3 regions of the Gordonia sp. DT30 genome follow, and region 2 is predicted to be linked to each of the others. Evidence: predicted binding sites of a transcription regulator. Region 2 holds the regulator's gene; each other region holds the start of a gene.
The links. Region 2 encodes LexA, which represses DNA repair genes until DNA is damaged. Its sites were predicted from a motif close to CGAACANNTGTTCG; they were not measured.
Positions count from the first base shown of each region.

Region 1: ACLQ3C_RS05780 (DUF222 domain-containing protein) is a predicted target of LexA. The motif match lies at 1,184-1,197, and genes of this name have one in related genera.
Region 3: ACLQ3C_RS09380 (DUF222 domain-containing protein) is a predicted target of LexA. The motif match lies at 1,565-1,578, and genes of this name have one in related genera.

Region 1 is NZ_JBNCLY010000004.1:101,898-105,144, forward strand. Features, by position in the region: gene ACLQ3C_RS05775 (ATP-dependent DNA ligase) at 1-1,052, opposite strand, end outside; gene ACLQ3C_RS05780 (DUF222 domain-containing protein) at 1,221-2,840, shown strand; gene ACLQ3C_RS05785 (SpoIID/LytB domain-containing protein) at 3,094-3,247, shown strand, end outside.
Region 2 is NZ_JBNCLY010000002.1:301,371-304,617, forward strand. Features, by position in the region: gene ACLQ3C_RS03375 (phosphoenolpyruvate--protein phosphotransferase) at 1-1,113, shown strand, start outside; gene lexA (transcriptional repressor LexA) at 1,169-1,819, opposite strand; gene ACLQ3C_RS03385 (LysM peptidoglycan-binding domain-containing protein) at 2,187-2,789, shown strand; gene nrdR (transcriptional regulator NrdR) at 2,830-3,247, shown strand, end outside.
Region 3 is NZ_JBNCLY010000007.1:136,228-139,474, forward strand. Features, by position in the region: gene ACLQ3C_RS09375 (peptide chain release factor 3) at 1-1,434, shown strand, start outside; gene ACLQ3C_RS09380 (DUF222 domain-containing protein) at 1,620-2,927, shown strand; gene ACLQ3C_RS09385 (enoyl-CoA hydratase/isomerase family protein) at 3,043-3,247, opposite strand, start outside.

The DNA of each region.
Region 1 (3,247 bases), on a different contig from region 2:
TCGAGCGTGTCCTGGGCCTGTGCTGCCGTCGGGTTGCGCATCGACGTGATCCGCAGATGCGGCGCGATCGAATCGAGTGCATCGAGGCGCTCGGCGAGCGGACGATCGATGAGATCGGCGCTGTCGAGGTGCAGGCAGTCGAAAAAGAACGGACGCAGCAGACGTGGCCCATCGTCGACGTCCGGGTCGGCGGCGATCATCGAGCCGAAGCGGCTCATCGTGTCCTGGAAGGGCCGGGGCCGGCCGTCGTCGGAGAGGGTGAGTGTCTCGCCGTCGAGGATCACCGTGCGTACCGGCAGTTCACGCACCGCCGCAACGAGATCGGGTACGCGCGCGGTGACGTCGTTGAGTGTTCTGGTGAACACCGCAACGTCGTCACCGTTCCGGTGGACCTGGATGCGTGCGCCGTCGAGTTTGTGGTCGACGACCAGATCGGGGCCGAGACTTTCCAGGGCGGCATCGAGATCCTCCGCCGGACTGGCCAACATCGGTGACACGGGCCGCCCGACCTGTAATCCGACCGCTGCCAATGCGTTCGAGCCGCCCTCGATGGCGAGCGTCGCGGTCTCCGCCAGCGACCCGGTCAGCATGTGCGCGCGGCGCACCAGTGCCGGGGGCTGTCCGGAGACGGCGATGATCGCCTCCACCATCACGCCGGCCAGCGCGCCCTGACGTAGCTCTCCGGTGAGTAGACGGAACAAGAAGTTCTGTTCGTCGGCCGTCGAGCGACCAAAGAGGTTGTGGAGCAACTCCCCTCGCGCCGCGACCGATCCCGAGCCGGTCGTCGACGCGAGCCGGGAGAAGGCGTCGTCGACTTCGGCGACGGTCAACACGGCGTCGTCGTCCGGGCGCGGCGGCTCCTGCAGGTCGCGCAGCGTCCGCCACCCGATCCCGAGACGCCCCTGCGGTATCTCCCCCGACATCCACGCCACCACGATCTCCGCATCGGCTCCAGCAGCGGCCAGGAGTTCGCGCAGCGCAACCGTTTTCGCGGTACGGGACCGCGTCGCCGCAACCGTCGCCGACGCCTCGACCACCGAACGGAATCTCATCGACGACCTCTGAACAGCGGAGCTCACCATGACTGTGACGATACCGACCTGCGGACGAAATTCGTCAAATGTATTTTCGATCAGGTGTTGTCATGCGGCCGTATCGGGCGTAGACTCGAACGCACCAGCGACGAACTGATGTTTGATCGCATTCACTGGGGGGTGACAATGAGCGCAACCGATTCGACTGGTGGTCCGGGAACCAGCGTCGAAGACAAGCTTGCGCAATTGCATGCCCTTCTTGATCAGATGGGTTCGACGGATCTGTCGCAGTGCTCGGACGAGACGCTGCTGGAGGTCGCGGCAGCCAATGAACGGGCGATCAACCGGTTGACGTTTCAGGGTGACCGGCAGATCGTCGAGTTGTCGGACCGGAATGCGGAGCGCCGGTTGGGGTTTCGGTCGGTGACCGACATGCTGGTCGTCGGTTTGCGGGTGTCGGAGCCGATGCGCCGCCGCAAGCAGATGACCGCCACCGCGACCTATCACGGGTTGACCGGTGAACTCCTCGCCCCGAAGTACCCCACGTTGGCGCAGGCGTTCGCCGAGGGTGCGGTCGGGCCCGCGCATTCGCGGGTGGTGATCGACGTTCTCGACGACATCCCGCATCAGGTCGACCACGACATCAAGGTCAACGCCGAAAAGCAGATGGCCGACTACGCGCGGGTGCACACCCCCGCCGAGTTGACCGCGATCGGCGCCCGCCTGATGGCACACCTCGATCCTGATGGCGAGTTGACCGACGACACCGACCGGCAGCAGAAACGCCAAGTGTTCCTCGGCCGCCAAGACACCCAGCAGATGTCGAAGATGACCGGCAAAATGACCCCGGAATGCCGTGCCGACCAAGAAGCCGTGTGGGCGGTGTGGGCGGCACCCGGCATGAACAACCCCGACGACCCCGACTCACCGTCGGGTTCCGTCGAAGACGCCGACCCCGAAAAATTGGCGGCCGCGGCCGACCGCGACACCCGCAGCCAAGCCCAACGCAACCATGATGCGATGCAGGCCGTGTACAAACTGGCCCTGAAGTCGGGGGAACTCGGCGAATCGCATCGCGGCCTACCGGTGCAGCTGATCATCAAAGCCGACCTGACCGATCTGATCAACGAAACCGGCCACGGCGTCACCGCCACCAACAGCCTGCTGCCCATCACCGACGTCATCCGGTTGGCCGCCGACGCCCAACCCTGGTTGGCGGTGTTCGGTGAGCACACCACCGTGCCCCTGTATTTGGGTCGGGCCCGGCTCGCGAGCCGCGGGCAACGCATCGCCCTGTTCGCCAAACCCGACGGCCAGGTGTGCTCACACCCCGGGTGTTCGCAGCCGGCCGCGCATTCGGAGATCCATCACGCCACCCTGGATTATGCGAAGGGCGGGTTGACCAATATCGACGACCTCGCTCCGGCGTGTCCGAAACACAATCGGATGGTCGGCGACCGGCTTGGCCAGTACACCACCGGCATCTACCGCGACGGACCCCTCGCCGGGCGGTGTTGGTGGCGCCGTAACGCCGCCCCCGGTGCCCCACCGAACCCGAAACGCGTCAACAAACTGCCTGATGTCGGGCCCGACTTCACCGCCGGGCTCGCGAAGGTGCGTGCCGAAATCCACCGGCAACCACCAGACCCACCCGATACGGGTACACCGTTGCCGGCCGGCAGCACCGGTGCCCACGACGTCGTCGAGATCATCACCTGGGATCCCGCCGACGTACTGAAGGATGCCGTCACACGCTCGTCGAGCGAATCGCGCCTGCGCCACCTACTCACCACCCGCGGACTCTGACGCGCGCAAAAATCTGCAGCCTTTGATCGCGGAAACCGCGATCAAAGGCTGCAGATTCGGCACCCCCTCACCGCAGCCTTGTAACTCGTGATGCGGTTGCTACCTCCTATGGTTGGTGATCTGCAAGTGACTTGTCTATCGTCACTGGAGTCTCACCATTCACATCTGTAACAGATCAGGCGTAACGCAACGAGGCATCAGGAACCCCGGCCCGGAGGAGTGATTGACCGTGACAAAGGCGGACTCATCGGCGGTGACGTCTCTGGTGTCCCGGGCACTGACCATCCGTACGCGGCCCGGTCATTCTCGTCGTCGGCGCATGTCATCGCTCGTCGGGGGTGTGTCGGCGGCGGTACTCGTGGGCGGAGTCGGGCTGGTGGGAGCCACCGCGTCGGATCGCGTCGACA
Region 2 (3,247 bases):
CCGACCAGTCACACCGCGATCATCGCCCGGCAACTCGGGATTCCGTGTGTGGTGGCTGTTGCCGAACTCGACGTCGTCTCCGCGGGTACCGCGGTGCTGGTCGACGGGGCCGCGGGAACGATTGTGGTGGAACCGGATCCGGACCGAGCGCGAGCCGATGTGGAGCAGAGCCGCCGGGAGGTGGAGGCGATTGCGGGCTGGACCGGGCCTGGTCACACCGCCGACGGCCACGAGGTCGCGATCTTGGCGAATGTCGCCGATGGCGTCTCGGCCCGTGCGGCCACCGCGTCCCCGGTAGAAGGAGTCGGGTTGTTCCGTACCGAACTGGCCTTCCTCGATCGCCCGGACGAACCGTCCCTCGACGAACAGGCGGCACTCTACCGGGAGGTCATCGAGGCCTTCGGAGGCAAGAAGATGGTGATCCGCACCCTGGATGCGGGGTCGGACAAGCCGCTGAAATTCGTCGACCACGGGACCGAGGCGAATCCCGCACTCGGTGTGCGCGGCAACCGCATCGCGGCGACACACCCCGAGATCCGGGCCGGACAACTCGATGCGATCGCGCGCGCCGCCGAGGAAACCGGCAGCACGCCATGGGTGATGGCGCCGATGATCGCCTCGGCCGCCGAGGCGGCCGAATTCGCCGCGCAAGTACGCCGACGGGGTCTGGTGGCCGGAGTGATGATCGAGATCCCGTCGGCAGCGATACTTGCGCCGGCGATTGTGGCCGAGGTGGACTTCGTCTCGATCGGCACCAACGACCTGACGCAATACACGATGGCTGCCGACCGGATGTCGGCCGAGCTCGCCGAGTTGACCGATCCGTGGCAGCCGTCGGTCCTCGCTCTCATCGCGATGGTCGCCGAGGCGGGTTCGCGCACCGGCACCCCGGTGGGCGTGTGCGGTGAGGCGGCGGCCGATCCGCTGCTCGCCTGTGTCCTCGTCGGACTCGGGGTCACATCGTTGTCGAGTGCACCCGCCGCCGCGGCCGCGGTGGGCGCGAAACTCGCCGAGGTCGACCTCGATCGATGCCGCGCCGCGGCCACGGCGGCGGTGGCCACCGCTGCACCGGGTGCGGCTCGCGCCGCGGCCCGCGAGGCGTTGCGTTGTTAACTGCGCGGTGTGAGAAACGTGGTTGACACACCGCGCAGCTGATCAGCGCCTGCGCTCAGATCCGGCGCATGACGGTGACGACCTTGCCGAGGATGGCGGCCTCGTCACCGGGGATCGGCTCGAACAACTCGTTGTGCGGCATCAGCCAGACGTGGCCGTCCTTGCGCTTGAACGTCTTGACCGTTGCCTCGCCTTCGATCATGGCGGCGACGATGTCACCGTTGTCGGCCACGTTCTGCTGGCGCACGACCACCCAGTCGCCGTCGCAGATCGCGGCGTCGACCATCGACTCGCCGACCACCCGCAGCATGAAGAGGGAACCTTCACCGACGAGTTCGCGAGGCAGGGGGAAGACGTCTTCGACGGCCTCCTCGGCCAGGATCGGGCCGCCCGCCGCGATGCGGCCGAGCACCGGGACGAAGGTCGGGGTGGGCAGGTTCTCCGAGTTCGGATTGTCATCGGTGGGCGTCGGGTCGGCGTCGCGCACGTTGACCGCGCGCGGCCGGTTGGCGTCGCGCTTGAGCAGTCCCTTGCGTTCCAGCGTGCGCAATTGATGCGCGACCGACGAGGTCGAGGCGAGCCCGACGGCATCACCGATCTCGCGGATGCTCGGCGGATATCCCCGCTCGCGAACCGATTTGCGGATGACGTCGAGCACTCCCTGCTGACGTGGCGTGAGCGGTGCCTCGAAACCCCTCGGCACGATGGGCCGCCGCGGGGCGGCCGCCGCGTCATCAACCTGCGGTGTCGCCGCCGTCGCGGCGTCATCGGTGCTCGACTCTGTGGTGGCCGACTCCGGATCGGCCGCCTCGGCCGGCCGCGACGAACGGTCCTTCTTCTCACTCATCGGGATTCGAGTCCTTTCGATCGGGTGCGTGCCACCCCGGCCGTGGGCCGGTAGGTGACGTGCACACCTGTCGCGGGCCTGTGGTCGAGCTGATCACCGGTCAGAATAGCCGAGGTTTCGGACATCCTCAAACGTCTGTTCGACGTGTTGTGGAGAAATTGTCGGAGGGGGGTGGTACAACTCGAACATCCGTTCATCGAATGTGTGATCGAGACAGGAAGAGACCATGCATAGCACCCTTTTGTCGACCGACCAGACCCGCGTCGGCCGGACCCGTACCGACCAGACCTTCACCGGCCAGACCCGCGCCGGCGCGACCAACCCGGTTCCGCGCGCCCGTCCCCGCGAACAGCGGCCGCTCGATCCTCGCCGCGCCCCCCGGCGTTCCTCGGCCGTGAGTCGTCCCGCCGACCGGCGGCCGATCCGCCCGGTCTCCCGGCGGATACCGGGCGCCGACGGCACCTGGTGCACGTCACCGGCCGGATCACATCACCTGGCCGGAACGGGTGATCCGGGTGGCCACAGGTCTCGCCGGACCGGCGCACTGGTGGCCGTGCTGACCGGCGTGGCACTGGCGCTACTGGTGTGGCTGGTCGCCGTCGCCGGTTCGGACTATCAGGAATCGGCCCAGCGGGGGTCGGCACGGCCGGCGCCGATCGCCACCCAGGTGGTCCATGTGCGCGCCGGGGAATCGCTGAACGCCATCGCGGCGCGGGTGGCGCCCGACATGCCCCGGCAGTCGGTGATCGAGAAGATCGTCGAACTCAACGACATGTCCGGCAGTGCCGTGCAGGCAGGGCAGTCGCTGCTCGCGCCGGCCTACCGGTGACGCGAGAAGTCGGTGCGGTGGCGGGCGGTATCCTAGGTGCATGCGCTGCCCGTTCTGCAGGAATGACGACACCAAGGTCATCGACTCCCGTGTCGCCGATGAAGGACAGGCCATCCGCCGGCGCCGCTCATGCAGTGCCTGCGGCCGCCGTTTCTCGACTGTGGAGACCGCCGTGCTCGCGGTGGTCAAGCGCAACGGCGTGACCGAGCCGTTCAGTCGCGAGAAGGTGATGCGCGGGGTGCGCCGCGCGTGTCAGGGCCGGCAGGTCGACGAAGACGATCTCGCCCAGCTCGCCCAGCAGGTCGAGGAGACGGTGCGGGCCTCCGGAGCTGCCGAGATTCCCAGCAACGAGGTCGGGCTGGCGATCCTGCAACCGCTGCGCGACCTCGACGAAGTGGCATATCTGCGCTTCGCGTCGGTTTATCGTTCCTTCGATTCGCTCGAGGACTTCCAGCGCG
Region 3 (3,247 bases), on a different contig from region 2:
GAGATGGAGAAGGCGCGCGGGATCTCGGTCAGTTCGACCGCGCTGCAGTTCAACTACCTGCCCGCCGGCTCTGCGCCGGGCGCCGAACCCACGGTCATCAATCTCGTCGACACGCCCGGTCACGCCGACTTCTCCGAGGACACCTATCGGGTACTCACCGCCGTCGACGCCGCCGTGATGCTCATCGACGCCGCCAAGGGCCTCGAGCCGCAGACGCTCAAGCTGTTCCAGGTGTGTCGCCATCGCGGCATCCCTGTCATCACCGTCATCAACAAATGGGACCGGCCCGGACGCACACCCCTCGAGTTGATCGACGAGATCAGCGAACGCATCGGCCTGCTCCCGACTCCCCTGTTCTTTCCCGTCGGCATCGCCGGCGATTTCCGCGGTCTGCTCGACCGCCGGAGCGGCCGCTACATCCACTTCACCCGCACCGCCGGCGGCGCCACGATCGCCCCCGAGGAGGTCATGGACGCCGACGCCGCGTCCGCTCGCGAAGGGCAGGCGTGGACCGAAGCGGTCGAAGAAAGTGAGTTGCTCACCGAGATGGGTCAGGACCACGATCAGGAACTGTTCCTGGGCGGGCAGACCTCACCGATGATCTTCGCGTCGGCGATGCTGAATTTCGGTGTGCGCCAACTACTCGAGACGCTCGTCGAGCTCGCACCCGCCCCGGCCGGACGCGCCGGCGTCGACGGCACCGTCCGGGAGCCCACCGATCCGTTCAGCGCGGTCGTGTTCAAGGTGCAGGCCGGCATGGACTCCAGCCACCGGGATCGACTGGCGTTCATGCGCATCGTCTCCGGCGAGTTCGAGCGCGGCATGGTGGTGACCCACGCGCAGACCGGAAAACCCTTCGCCACCAAGTACGCCCAGGCCGTGTTCGGCCGTGACCGTTCCACCGTCGACACCGCCTATCCCGGCGACGTGGTGGGGCTGGTCAACGCGACTGCGCTCGCTCCCGGCGACACCCTCCACGACGGACCGCGGATTCAGTTTCCGCCCATACCTTCCTTTGCGCCCGAACATTTCTCATCGTTGCGCGTCACCACCGCCGACAAGTACAAGCAGTTCCGCAAGGGCATGGAGCAGCTCGACAGCGAGGGTGTGGTGCAGGTCCTGCGCAACGACCTGCGCGGCGACGCCTCGCCGGTACTCGCCGCAGTCGGTCCGATGCAGTTCGAGGTGATGACCGCGCGGATGAAGGCGGAATACAACGTGGACACCGTCATCGAACCGCTCGGCTACACCCTGGCCCGCCGCACCGACGCCGACAGCGCCGCCGAACTCGACCGGCAGCGCGGCGTCGAGGTGTTCACCCGCTCCGGCGACGGCGTGCTCCTCGCGCTGTTCAGCGACAAGTGGCGACTGCAGTACATCGAGAAGGAACACCCCGGCCTGACCCTCGAACCGCTTGTCGCTGCGGCAGATTGACGCCGACACGGCGTTGTCCGTGTGACTGCTGTTCACCGCAGGGAAAGCCGTTCACCGCTGTGACAACAGTTCACTGATGTGACGAAACTGGTTGCAGCCCTTGTGGATTAGTCTTCGAACACTCTGGCGTCGAACAAATATTCTGCTACACTGGAGTCATCGTAAGATCATCCAGGGGGGAATCCATGATCGACGACACCACTCATTCCGCGGAGCTTTCGGCTGAGCTGTTCGCGGACCTCATCGCCCAACTCGACGACCGAACGTTCCGTGCGGACCTCACATCACGTCAAGCTTTCGCGGCGATGCAGCAACTGATCACCTTGCGCAACAAGGTCGATCACCACGCCGCCAACCTGACCGGCGAGTTCGACCGCCTCAAGATGACCGCACCCCAAGGCCGCTCGGTGCGACAACTGTTGATCACCATGGGAATCGCCCCCGCCGTCGCCGGCCGACTCGTCCGCGTCGGCACCACCACAGAAATCGACGGCCTCCGCAGACATACCGTCGACGGTGCGATATCCCTCGACCACGCCGACGCCATCGTCCTCGGACTCGGCCACATCGCCTCCCGCGCCGGCGAACCCGTCACGCCCGAACAACGCCGCGACCACACCCGCGCATTGGTGTCCCAAGCTCTGTCCGGGATGAGTCCCGCCGAAATAGGCAAGCACGCACGCCAACTCGGCAATCTGCTGGCCGACGATACCGGTGGCACACCCGCTGCTCAAGACAAGACCGTCAACGAACTCGGCTACCACAAGACCAGCGACGGCCGTTTGGATGTGCGCGCCAACCTCGATGCCGTCGCCGGGGAGAAACTCCACAGCCTCGTCGAAGCGTTGTCGGCGCCGAAACCTCAGCCCGACGGCTCGCATGACCCGCGGCCAGCACACAACAGGCGCGCCGATGCCTTCGAATCCATCTTGGAGCTCGCTCAGAAGGGTCTCACCGACGAGACCGTGTCGTGCAAACCGACCGGCGGGGTGTTGCTGACCATCCCGGCCGATGCCCCGAAGCTGTCCGCACTGGAGTTCATGGGCTCGGTGACCCCTGCGACGGCAAAAATGTTGGGTTGTGATGCCGGGATCACCGTCGTCATCGTCGACGGCGAGCAGGTGCCGTTGAACGTCGGGCGGGAGAAGCGGCTGTTCACGCTGTCGCAGCGAAAAGCGTTGCTGCTGCGGGATAAGTGCTGCGTGAAGTGCGGTGCACCTGCATCGCGCACCGCCGCGCACCATTTGCGCCACTGGGCTGACGGCGGCCCCACCGACCTCGACAACGGCTGCCTGCTGTGCACCGCCTGCCACCACGATGTCCACGACCGTGCCGGCGCCGGGAGCGAAGCGAGCGGGCCGAATGATCACTGGGATGTGGTGATGGGGTTCGACCGGCATCCGTGGCTCATCCCACCGGCCACGGTCGACCCGCGACGACGACCACTCCCCGCCTACAACCGACGCACCCTCCACCTGGACGATGCTGCCTGAAGCAGGCTTACCTGCAACGACTTTCCGACCCGTGCACCCGGCGCGCCCGGACCGCAATTGTTGTTTGAGAACTTCATAGAGCCCCGGCCCCGGTCGTCGGCGTCCGGCTGAACTCTCAGGCGCCGACGATCCGGGCCACCTCGGCCGGGTCGACGGCGTCGATGTCGGCGGGGTCGAAGGCCGGGTTACGGTCCTTGTCGACGAGGACGGCACGCACTCCCTCGGCGAAGTCGGGTGTGGCAGTGATCTTCTCGGCGGCATGCAGTTCGCGCTCAAGGCATTCGTCGAGCAATGACGACGCGCCGAGTTCGAGGAGTCGG